3 regions of the Bifidobacterium thermophilum genome follow, and region 1 is predicted to be linked to each of the others. Evidence: riboswitches for the same ligand, from Rfam matches in the RefSeq annotation. Region 1 holds a riboswitch; each other region holds the start of a gene.
What was found. A riboswitch is a leader RNA that binds a small molecule or an ion and turns the genes downstream of it on or off. The one in region 1 is predicted to bind thiamine pyrophosphate.
Positions count from the first base shown of each region.

Region 2: it holds a riboswitch for thiamine pyrophosphate, as region 1 does, so the genes downstream of both, thiM (hydroxyethylthiazole kinase) here and thiD (bifunctional hydroxymethylpyrimidine kinase/phosphomethylpyrimidine kinase) in region 1, are expected to answer to the same signal.
Region 3: it holds a riboswitch for thiamine pyrophosphate, as region 1 does, so the genes downstream of both, CQR48_RS06575 (TenA family protein) here and thiD (bifunctional hydroxymethylpyrimidine kinase/phosphomethylpyrimidine kinase) in region 1, are expected to answer to the same signal.

Region 1 covers NZ_PCGX01000008.1:174,299-178,496, reverse strand. Annotated here, with positions in the region: gene CQR48_RS03485 (GTP pyrophosphokinase) at 1-26, shown strand, start outside; gene thiD (bifunctional hydroxymethylpyrimidine kinase/phosphomethylpyrimidine kinase) at 173-1,810, opposite strand; TPP riboswitch at 1,802-1,891, opposite strand; gene CQR48_RS03475 (DMT family transporter) at 1,963-2,925, shown strand; gene CQR48_RS03470 (Bax inhibitor-1/YccA family protein) at 2,945-3,826, shown strand; gene CQR48_RS09395 (hypothetical protein) at 3,943-4,065, opposite strand; gene CQR48_RS03465 (hypothetical protein) at 4,062-4,198, opposite strand, start outside.
Region 2 covers NZ_PCGX01000007.1:201,163-205,360, reverse strand. Annotated here, with positions in the region: gene CQR48_RS02785 (hypothetical protein) at 1-328, opposite strand, end outside; gene CQR48_RS02780 (acyltransferase family protein) at 325-1,665, opposite strand; TPP riboswitch at 1,903-2,011, shown strand; gene thiM (hydroxyethylthiazole kinase) at 2,001-2,963, shown strand; gene thiC (phosphomethylpyrimidine synthase ThiC) at 3,173-4,198, shown strand, end outside.
Region 3 covers NZ_PCGX01000010.1:262,715-266,912, forward strand. Annotated here, with positions in the region: gene CQR48_RS06570 (DUF262 domain-containing protein) at 1-1,389, shown strand, start outside; gene CQR48_RS06575 (TenA family protein) at 1,605-2,465, opposite strand; TPP riboswitch at 2,459-2,567, opposite strand; gene CQR48_RS06580 (pyridoxamine 5'-phosphate oxidase family protein) at 3,122-3,700, shown strand; gene CQR48_RS06585 (DEAD/DEAH box helicase) at 3,857-4,198, opposite strand, start outside.

The DNA.
Region 1 (4,198 bases):
GTGTTGAGGAGGCTCCGCAGGCCTGACGTCTCGCGTCTTCGCAGAATCCCGAAACATCAGGTGCGTCCCGCTTGCCGACAAGGCGCACCAGATGTTCTTCCCGGCGCATAATGTCAATACCATCGTGGGGCGCCGGACCCCTGGGTCTCAAGGCCTTGAGACCCCAAATACCCTAGAATCCCAGCGCAGGTCTGGTCAGTCCTTGTTCAAAGAAGCGGAATTCATGCTCCGACGAAACGAGCGCCGCATGCATCATATGCTCATATTCGTCAATCGATGCTTCGGCGGCAAGCCGGTCGCAGATCTGCACCTCGCGCAGCGTGCTCTCGGTGAATTCCGGGTCGGAATACATGCGGATCCACTCGCCGAAGGGATGCGTCTCAACGTCGATATGCTTCTCGCGCACCTGCTCGCGCATTTCCTTGCCCATGGCGGCGTACAGCCAGAAACACGGCATGACCACAGCGGCAAGCCGGGCATACGAGCCGGAATCGGCGACCCGATGCTCGTGGCCGATATAGGCCGCGGTCACCTCGGAGCGGGAAGTGCCAGACGGGTCGAATCCATGCTTGACATACCAGTTGTGGTGGAACATTACCTCGGAATCCACACCTCCGGAAGCCGCCTGTGCGAAGAACACCCGCTCGTCCAGGCGGTCGGCACGCGAGGAGGCGAGCGCCAGCAGCGACGTGTAATCGGTCAGATAGATGTCGTCTTGATGCAGGTAGAACGCGAAATCCTCCAATGACAGCGTGGCATCCACCATGCTGGTGATGAAGCGCATGCCGTGAATCCGTTCGCGGATGGGCCGCACACGGTTCCAGTAGTCGGCGCTGAAGCGCAATCCGGTCGGCGCGTGCTGCCATGTGAAATCGACTGGCCCGTGCCCTTTGCCCACGTGCAAACGGTCGGCGGCGGCGATTGCCCCGTTCATCCACGTTTTCGCACGGCGTGCGGCCTGCTCCCATGTGTCGCATTGCGGGCGCAGCGCGGCGAGCGTGCTGGACAGGGTGTCCCCCGTACCGTGGACGTTGTGGGTGCGCACCGCACGGCCTTCGATACGCGTGGTGCGCACCTCGCCCTGCCCGTCGGACGGTTCGGCGAGTATGTCGGTGCTTGACGCGCCGCCGGCGAGCGCGAGCGCACCGCCTTTGGCGTATACGGCGACGCCATAGCGCTTACATACCTCGCGTGCCATGGATTCCAGCGTGTCGATATCCGCTGCTGGCTGGTCGGCGTCGGCGAGTGCGGCGAGTTCCGGCACATTCGGCGTGATGATGTCGGCCATGGGGATGATGTCGCGCAGGGCCTGTTCGGCTTGCTCGGTGAGCAGGGCGTCACCGGATTTCGCGTACATGACCGGGTCGAGGACGACTACCGGTTTGGCGATGCCCTCGTCACGGTAATGCTGCTCCAATGCGGTCAGCCACCCTTTGACCGCTTCGACGAGTTCGGGGGTGCCGAGCATACCGATTTTCATCGAGTCGATGATTGCGTCGTCGCTGACCGCATTGAGCTGTGCGACAAGGAAGTCCGGCTCCATGTTCACGATGCTGGTCACGCCCTGAGTGTTCTGTGCGAGGACGCTGGTCATGGCCGCATACCCGAACGCTCCTTGTGCAGTGAACGCTTTCATGTCCGCCATGGTGCCGGCGCCGCCGATCGGGTCTGAACCTTCGATGGACAGGATTCTCAGCCGGGATGGCGCGTCTGCCGCGCGCTCCCCCGCGGCCTCCAATTGCGCGAGCGCCGCCATGGCGCCGGTGACGCTCGGGGTTTCATTTGATTGCTGGTATTGCGGCTCACTCATGCCGGACATCCCTTCGCTAGTGCTGACTAGATCAGGTTCAACGGGTGTGTTCTCAGCCTGTCGGCACCCCGTGTCACCGGCAATCCACCATAGCCGACCCCACGGTCAATGCCGCCCTGCACACGTCCGCTCGGTTCGGATATGCTGGAATCATGCGAGAGAATGAGAAACGACGCCGTATCGTCGGCAGTGCGTTGTTGCTGCTGACATCCCTGATCTGGGGATTCGCCTTCGTCAGCCAAGTGCAGGGCATGCAATCGGTTTCCCCGATGTTCTTCAATGCGATCCGATTCACCTTGGGCGCCGTGTCGCTGGCGCCCGTGCTTGTCGTGATGTCAAGGATTCAGGCGGGGCGAGCGGCAACGCGGCAGTCCCCGAAAGCCAGCCGCGGCACTGTAGCGGTATGGTCCGCGGTGTGCGGGCTGATTTTGTGGGCCGGCGCCACCTCGCAGCAATACGGGATCCAATTGAGCATGTCCGCCGGGCATTCCGGATTCGTGACCGCCTTGTATATCGTGCTGGTTCCGGTGCTCGGTCTCCTGTTCCTGCATCGGCGGATCCACATGCTCACCGTACTGGCGATTATTGTGTCGATAGTCGGGTTCTATCTGCTGTGCGTCACGGACACGATCCGCGGCATCGGGGTGGGCGATCTGGTGCTGCTGGCGAGCGCGGTGTTGTATGCCACGCATATTCTCGTCATTGATCGGGTGGGCGGCAGGCTCAATCCGATTGCATTGTCGCTTGGCCAGTATCTGGTGGTCTCGCTGCTCAGCTGGGTGTCGACATTGGTGTTACACCAGGTGGATTGGCAGGGTGCGCTGGCCTGTGCGGGCGCGCTCGCGTACGCGGGCATCATGTCGGTGGGCGTCGCATACACGCTGCAGGTGGTCGGGCAGCGGGTTGTTCCACCATCGCAGGCCTCGATGATTATGTCGTTGGAATCGTTCTTCTCAGCTGTCGGCGGAGCGCTGATCTTGCATGAGACGATGTCGGGACGCGGATATGTGGGCTGCGCCATGATTTTCCTCGGCACGATTCTCGCCCAAATCGATCCGGAACATCTGATCAGACGATTTTCTCCAGATGATTCCCAGCAAAAGACCATAGAATAATCGCAAGAAAGGAGCAATCATGACCTACGATCAGCAGCCCCAGAATCCTTCACCTCAACACATCCAATACCAGGCCGACGGACAGGGACAGCCGCAGTATAGCCAGCCACAGTACGGCCAACCGACCGCGCAGCCACAGGCCGTCTACTATCAGTCCCCTGCCGGCGCCGGCGCGAGCGCAGAATATGCAGCCCCAGCTTCGGCCATTCCCGCCCAGGTCGCGTCAGTCACCGAACATGCGGAACGGACCTCAATGATCCGCACCTACGCCGAAATGACTGCCGGTCTCGCGGTAACAGCCGTGGTGGCGGTGCTCACTCAGACCTTCGGACTGCTCAACAGCTTCCTGGCGGCCACCGGCAGCCTAGGTTGGATCGGTCTGATGCTCGTGCAGATTGTCATGGCCATCGCCATCGGCAATCGTGCGATGAATCTCAAGGCGGGGGCCGCACGCGTCCTGTTCTACCTATATGCCGCGTTGATGGGCTTCACGTTGAGCTCGATTTTCATGATCTACGACCTTGGCTCAATCGGAACGGTTCTTGCGCTGTGCACCGGGTTCTTCTTCGTGCTGACCATGCTGTCGCTGACCATGCGTTCCAGTCTGTTGAAAGCCGGTCCCATTCTTCTGGCCGCGCTCATCACTTTGATCGTCGGTGAATTCGTCATCATGCTCGTCGCTCCGGGTTCGACTGGAATCATGCTGATTTCAGCAATCGGCGTGCTCATCTTCGCCGGGCTGACCATGTACGACGCACAGAAAACCCGTGTCCTGTTCGCACAGTACGCCGGACAGCCTGAAGCAATCAAGAGCCTGTCAATCGTATGCGCGTTGAATCTGTATCTTGATTTCGTGAATATGTTCCTGTATCTACTGCGTCTGTTCGGAAGCCGCGACTGAGCGGATTGCTGTGCTGTGCGGTGCATACGCCGCACAGCACGTCTGATGATTATCGCATTCAGGCCCGCTCCCCTCATCAGGGACCGGGCCTGAATCATATGTCATGTGCGCATGCGTCAGCGCGTCGAGACGAAGGTCGGGAACACCTCGTCGATTACCGCCGCCCCCTTTTCCTGAGCGGACTGCGCATAATCGAAACGCAACGTGAGTATCGACTGCTGGGTGACGATCTCCTTCACATATGTGATGGTGCCGTTCTCCGCATAACTGCACACATGATGTCGCCGGACAGCAGATGGTAGGACACGCTGTGCCCGGAAGCGCAGGCGGAGTATTCGCTCGAGACCGTGGCGCCGGTCGTATTCGATGCGC
Region 2 (4,198 bases), on a different contig from region 1:
TGCTCTTGATTCCCCACTCGTATGGCACGCCAAGACGCGCAGGAATCGCCAGCAACAGCCACCAGAACGGCGGATGCCCCTCGTAATGCGGGCGCACCAGCAACAAATCATGCCATGAGCAGTCACGGGCCATCAGCCACGATTGCGCTTCGTCGAACCACGGTTCATGGAAGCACATCACCGTGATGACGACAGCGATATACGCCGTCAACACTCCAACATGAAGAAGATTCTTCGGAACGGCAAGCCACTTGCGGATGCGGTGCGTGCGACGCGCATCAGTAGACCGCCGCGAGACCGGTACGCTTCCTTCAACAGCACTACTCACGATGCCCGTCCTTCCGTGTCGTGTACATCATGCATGATTCCCTTCACCGGTTGAAGCGACGCACGCAACCACTGCGCGACCTCACAGCTGCACAACCAGTCATAGACAGCATCAAACCAAGTGTTGTAATGTTTATCGATGGTCATCGCGAACAACAACTGACGAAGAATATCAATGATTGTGCCGAACACGACAATACACGCAATGACAGCGATGAGCATGGCAATAGGAGCACGCCAGGTTCTAACCTGTTCCAAAGGGAACATCTCCGACCACAACAGGTTGCGCAACACAGCATTTTCATGCAACACATAGACACCAAACATCGCCGATGCCACGGCGTTGATTCCGATAATGTGTCGATGACAACGAACAGCCAACGATACAAGGCCAAACGCCACCAGCAACACAGGAAGCTTTCCTTCCCCGGTCAAAAACAGATGATCGATGTTCGTATAACTGTGGTTTCCCGTATATCGGAATGCAAGAACGCAAGAAGCGATATGGACAACAAAAATCAAACACCCTGCCGCAACCATCAGCCATGCCGTGGAAGGTGTTATCTCACGCAAATACCAGCGATAATACGACAACAAGATGTATAAATATATGAAATATATGAAACTCCATGTCGGAAACTCCCACGTTGCATAACGCGTCAAACCATATGCAATACCCCAAACCGCAAACATCACCAATGCCAAACGAGCGTGCCTACTCGGGCCGATAGCACGCAACGCCGCCGTGACAAACGGATATAGCAGCAAGAACATAATGTACGCCGTCGCATACCACAAAGCATTCGAAGAAATCGGGAACAGATTGCCTACGATATCGTCTACCGACAGCAAGGCGTTCGGCACGAGAATACGATATTCTGCAAACAGAATAATGTTATACATCAGCACTTCAAGCTCAAGATAACAAGCTTTTCTCAATGACGAGCGGAACGTAGGCGCTTCACGTTCGCATAAATACCAGGCAGAGATGAGAAAGAAGATGGCAACACCGGTTTTCCCCAACGGACTCAGGGATAACGCCCAGAGATCAAACGCCGACGATCCAAGAGCAACGTTATGTACTGCCGTACCATTCCAGCATGAGTGATACGCAACAATCATCACCATGGCGATGATGCGTAAGGCTTCAACGCCCGACTCACGGTTTCTCCACCGTCGGACCACAGGACTGAACGGTGAAGCCGAAGCGGTATCGCGCGATGACGAACGCGGTTCTTTGCGCATTGTGGCAGCGTGCGTTTCAGCATGCGTTTCAGCATGCATTGTGCAATCCTCGGATACCCTCTTGTGCACATTGTCGGCCAGATTCAACGCCATGCCTTCTTCTTCTCTCGTTCGCTCCCGCTCTCACGCTCTCCAGTACGGCACGCTCTACCACGTTGGAATCACGTGCCAAAACTATGCTCAATGACAGCAATCCCGACATTAGGATGCAATCGTTGTCATTAGTACACACTGTACAACATGCCAACAACCGGCGAGCGCAGCGTGCCATACACCATGGGAGCCGGAATACGCACCCGTGTCCACAGGCATTCCTACGATAATTTCCATAATCCAATGCAGGGGAGCCCAGCCGCGAGGCCGGGCTGAGAAAGGCATCGTGCCTGACCCTTAGAACCTGTTGGTTAGAACCAGCGTAGGGAGCAATGATGAGCACAGACGCATCACCAGACACCAGTGGCAACTCGTCCATCGTTGACGACGCCAAGCGATTCAGCGCGCATACCGAAGCCACGCCGCTCGCCGCCGACGATCACCAGCGTGAGCTGATCGCCCAAGCCGTGGACAGCGTGCGGGACACCACCCCGCTCGCCCAGTCATTCACGAATTTCGTGACCATCAACCTTGTCGCCAACGCGCAGCTCGCCGCAGGAGGCACCGCGGCCATGAGCTACCTGCCGGACGATATCATCGACACCGCGGCCATCGCCAAAGCCACGTATATCAATGTCGGCACCCTGCTGCCATTCTTCAAGGACGCTCTGGGCAACATCGCACGCTCATTGCACGCCGCGCAACACCCATGGGTGCTCGACCCCGTGGCCGCCGGAATCGGCAGGACACGTTCCGCTATTCTCTGGGCTTTCCGCTCCGCTCCCCCGACCATCGTGCGGGGCAACGCCTCGGAAATCATTGCGTTGGCGGGAATCTGGGATCTCAACGTCCCATCCGCCGGCGCGCACACCGACACCACCAGACCGGCCGGTGTCGAGGCGGTGGATGATGTGGACAGTGCACGTGATGCCGCCGTCATTATGGCCCGGTATTTGCGCGGATACGCTCCAAACCACCGTGCTGCGGTCGCCGTGTCCGGCGCAACCGACCTCGTGACCGATGGCGATACCGTCTACCGGTTGCCCGGCGGCAGCCCGATGATGACCAAAATCACCGGAGCGGGATGCTCGCTCGGAGGCGTCACCGCCACCTATCTCGCCGTAACCGATCCGCTTACCGCCGCATTGACCGCGAGCGCCCTGTACAATCGCGCCAGTGAGGAAGCCGAGCGGGCCAGCAACGGTCCAGGCAGCTTCCAGACCGCATTCCTGGACGCCCTGTGGAGCACCACTGCGCAGACGGTCTCCCAGTCCCCGATTACCGCTGAAGCCGCCTGACCGGCTCGCTGCATCGCATCAAGACGTCTTGCAGATCGCCGGAGCGTACTGTCCGGCAGTTCATATGCAAACGTAACCATACCGCCGCGTGATATCACCATGCCATATCTGGTATCAAGCGAATGAATCGTTCGCATGACCGCCAGTACCAAGCGATGAATGAACACACCTCGGGGTCCACACCGGCCCCCATCAACAGAAAGAACACCATGACCAACCCAACCAACCCGTACCCCTACGCTTCCATGCGCGACAGCTTCGACCTGACCGCCTACTGCATCCTCGGATCACAAGACACCAAAGGCCGGCCGGTCGGCGACATCGTCGACGACGCACTGCAAGGCGGAGCAACGTTCATCCAACTGCGCGACAAAACCGCAGACGCCAAACAGTTGACCGAAACCGCACGCGATATCGCACAAATCATCGAAGACAACGGCAAGTCCGACACCGTCGCATTCGTCATCGACGACCGTGTAGACGTAGTCTGGCAGTGCCGCAACCTCGGTATCAAAGTCGACGGCGTACACATCGGACAAGACGATATGGACCCCCGCGAAGCACGACAGCTGCTCGGCGACGACGCCATCATCGGATTGAGCGCGGAAACCGAAAGTCTCGTCAAACTCATCAACGAACTGCCCAGCGGCTGCATCGACTACATCGGCGCCGCACCGCTGCACCCCTCAACCACCAAGCCCGAAGCCATCGTCGTCGAAAATGACGGCAGCAAGCATTTCCTGAGCATCGATCTCATCAACACCATTTGCGCCGCCAGCGACTATCCGGTCGTCATTGGCGGAGGCGTGACGCTCGCCGACATGCACGATTTGGCAGCCTCCAAAGCCGCCGGCTGGTTCGTGGTCTCAGCAATCGCCGGGGCTGAGGACCCGAAAGCCACCACCCAAGCGATGGTGGATGCGTGGCGCAGCGTACGCGGCAGCGGACATCACGGATACGCGGCGCGCACCATCTCGAGCGCACCGGCAGCGGGGACAACATCTGTGGGGGACGCTATTGAGGTGGCGGACGGCAATTCGCCCGCCACCTCACTTAACTGTTCACAAGCCGCCAAATCCGGCAACTTCACCAACGCGAAAGCCGCAAAGGAAGCCGCACGACTCGCCAAACAGCAGCGCGTTGACATCGCCGCACGCGGCTGCACGCAACGCGACAAGGCACACATCCGCAAAACCGAACGCGTCCATTTCGAGAACGAATCGGGCAGCTACGAC
Region 3 (4,198 bases), on a different contig from region 1:
CGCACCGGACGCACGGCGTTCGCAAAACGGTATGGGTACATTCGCAAACTGTTCGGAGCCGACGCATTCCCGACCATCGGCGAGCTGGACAAATTCTATGAGAAGCTGCTCAAGGTCACCATTTTGCGCATCCATGTGTCAGATGTCACCGACGCGTTCAACGTGTTCTCCTCGATGAACTCGAAAGGCCTGCCGCTGACACTAGTCGACCTGCTGAAGGCGGAATTCATTTCGGACGCAGGCGAATACCTCGACCGCAAGGCAGAAGAAACCACCAACCAGTGGATAGCATTGTCCGAAACCCTCAGCCGCGACGGCGAGCCGGATACCACCATCACCACCCAGTTCCTCCTGAACAATTGGGACGCGTTCGAAAGCGAAGACAACAGATCCATCACCAAGAGCAGCGCGCTCAAACTCTACCGCAGCCGAATCCGCCAGTACTACAGTGAAAAACGCTCCGACTATCTGTCAGTTCTCCAAGAACGTGCAGGCATCTATGCCCAGATTCTGTGTCTGCCCGAGCATGAGCATCACGACCAGACCATCGCCAAGCGGCTGAAGGCGCTGGTTCAACTCGAATCGACCCAGTCGTACCCGCTGTTGATGGAGCTGCTTGGAGATCCCGGCCTCGAGCTCGGAGATGCACTCCCACAGATTCTCGACTATCTCATCGCCTTCTACGTGCGGCGAAACATCACACTGGTGCCAAAATCCTCTAATATCAGAGCCCGCATCATCCGTCTGACCCGCGAACTCAAGCAACACAAGTACACCGGAATCGCGGCACTGAATCTCATTCGTAACGGTGAAGGCGATATCCAAGGATTGAACGCCATCAGTGTCGACGACAATGTGCTCCGTACAACCCTGTGCACGCAAGGCATCTACGACAAGAACAAGGCGACAACGCGCTTTGTCCTGATCGACCTCGAACGACGCCTGCCGGGCGAAGGTATCGTCAGCAAAGCGCGCCCGGACACCTTTGACGATTTCGTCAAGAACAGCACCAAACAACGTCGCTGGTCCATCGAACACATCCTGCCGGAAGGTAACCTACCTGATACGTGGAACAACGCGATCAGCCCGGACAATCCAGACCAAGCCAAGGAAATCCAAGCGGAATGCGTCCACCTGATCGGCAATCTCACGCTCACCCCATACAACAGCGAACTGGGGCAACGAACCTTCGACGAGAAGAAGCGGTACAAGGATCCGACCAGCAGCGATATCACAGGTCTGGCGATGCCGCTGAAAATCAACGTGTCCATACCGGATGTCGAGAACGGCGAGACACTCGAGTCGAAAACGACATGGACCGCTGATGACATCAAGCGCCGGAGTGCTTGGTTTGCCGATAAAATCGCCCAGCTGTACAGCCTGAATTGAGTTGTGGCAACGGCTCCTGTGGTGATTGAAATTACGCGGCAGCGGGATTCCAATCCTCGCGGGAGCCGCCCCCCATATGCTTTCAGATAAGTCGAGCGGCCACCTGCGTGATTAAACTGCTCGGGTTATCTCCTGATCAGAGGATTATCAACAGTCGCCAGCGGATCTTCATCCGCCGCCAACGCGTCAAGGGCAGCCAGCACGCGTTCGTGACGTCAGCTTTCCCGCTCTCCTTCTGGCTCCCCCACCGCATACGCATACGAATCCTCGAAGAACGCGCGCTCGAGCCGTGCGACTTCGGGGAATACGGCGGCTTCCGGGCCGTCGACGCTCGCATACCGGTTCACCAGCTCGATGAGATTGCCCACCCAGCGGCGGAACAGATCGCCTTCGTGCAGCTCCACCCAGCCGCGGTGCGCCGGCACCTGCTGGACGACACCCGCATCCACCGTGCGCTTGGCCCAGGCCAGGTACAGCCATTCCATCGCGCACATCAGGCACAAGAGTTGAGCGAAACTGCCGGTCGCGGCAATCTGGTCGAGATACGCGCAATATTCGCGGTTCGCCGGGGTTTGTGGCACGCTCGCCTGATGCCGCTCGTCTACCCCGTATTCCTCAAGGAACCGCAGGAAATACGGCTTCTCCTGATCGGCGAAGAACTCGGCCTGCTGGTTGAGCATGTCCCGAATCTCCTGCGTCGGCGCCTGCGCGGTCAACCGTTCCAACGTCGGCTGCGTGAAGAACGTGAAATCCTGAATCAGATAGCTGATGAGCACACTGTCCGGCAACGTGTCATCCAACAGTTCGTTGACAAACCGCGAATTAATCGCCGCCCGCCAATCCTCGGCGGCCGACATGTAGAACGCGTCAGCCACACTGCCGGGCGTCGCACCGAGAAAAGCGTAATCACCGCTTGCGCTGGCCGGTGCGAGCGGGACATGCTTTGCCGCAGATCCAGACGTTTCACCAGGCACACCGGATGCACCAGATGCACCGGACGCACCGGTTTGGGCGACGTGTGATGCGATTGTCGCTTCAGCAATATGATTCGAATGAGCAGACGATAATGCCGTCATGGCTGTTCCTTTCCTTCGCCGGTATTGCCCGGACAGGTTCACAGGGTCTGCGCCTTGCGCACTCTCAGCCACGGCCCCGCCGCAGCTCCCCTAGGTTGCCCAGCCACCCTACCTCAGCCACCGGGACATACGTGCACGAGTTTCGCCCCCATCATCGAGTTGCGCCGCCCCTGCGTTCCGGGATTCGCCCGTCATTGCACCATCGTGCGCCCCTGCGGCATATGCCGGCCAACATCACCATGCCCATCTACCAGCACGATTGCCGTCATCCCGCGCAATGTTCACTATTCCGTCGGATTCCGTCGGGCGTCGCACCATCCGATACCAGCGCATTGAGAATCATTGAAAACGAGAACCGACTTCATGCCCTGGGGCGTTCAATCATTGCGGCATATCACGTCGCGAGGCGCCCTACGTTCTATACTGCACTGTAACAACCGCCTGGATGCGCGTCCCGTACCGAATGCAACTCGTATGCCACCGCATCACCATACTGTGAGGATTTCATGACCGATTCTGCTCTTCAGCCGCCACGACACACGCCAACACCGCAGGATGCCGCGCCCGCCCCACTCAGGACGCCATTACCGCCATCCGGCTCTTTACGCCGCGCGCCGCATGTACATGCCTCGACGGCCCCCGGAGTGCATCGTCCGATGCGCCGAGCCGATCGCGAAGTACGCTCCCCGCAGCAAATCAAGGATATTCTTGACGCGTGCGAAGTCGTTCGTATCGCCTACCAGGATGCCGAAGGGTTGACCATCGTGCCGATGAATTTCGGCTATGATTTCAGCCTCGCTCGGTTTGCACACCCCGAAGACGATCTTCCGGTCAACGTGTCAGCGGACGGCACACCGTTGCCACCGGATTTCGGTGAGTTGCGCATCTTCCTGCATTCATCGCACGAGGGACGAAAAATCGACGCCATCAGTGCAGCCGGCAACGCGCTTCCGGTCGCCTTTGAGCTTGACTGCGACCATCAGGTGCATGAAGGCCGCACACCTTGCAACTGGTCAGCGTCCTTCCGCTCGATTGTCGGTACGGGTATGGCATCGGTGATAACGAATCTGGATGAGAAAATCACAGCCATGCAAGCCCTGATGAGCAAGCAAGCCGGCATGGATCACGTGCCGTTCACCGCGCAGCAGATGGCAAGCGTCACCGTCTGGCAAATCACTTCGACCAACTTCACCGGAAAAATCCACACCGTTCCGCGCCCGCATGGCGGCAAGTGACTGTCCTTGCGCCCCTGCCCGATTCGCAACTTGGCATATCGTCAGCTCGGGCGCCGCGTGATACTTGCGCGATTCGCAGCGCAATACGGTCGCCGTCCGCAACGGCGTTCTCGCCCGACCATCGCCCGACCGGCCACCGACCGACCGCCTGGCAACTCACCCGAGCAACGCGAGCAGATCGTCCTTGGTGAGCCGGCTGATGGCACTACCACCGGTCGTCGAGGCATCGTCCACGAATTTCGCCGCAAGATCGGACTTCGTGTGCTGCAAGTTGAGAATACGCTCCTCAATCGTGTCCTTCGCCACGATCTGATACACATTCACATCCTGCGTCTGCCCGATGCGATGCGCACGATCGGTCGCCTGATTCTGCGCAGCCGCATTCCACCATGGGTCAGCATGCACCACCACGCAAGCACCAGTCAGATTGAGACCGGTGTTGCCGGCTTTCAGCGAAATCAAGAACACCGGAGTGTCATCCTTGTTGAACTGGTTGAC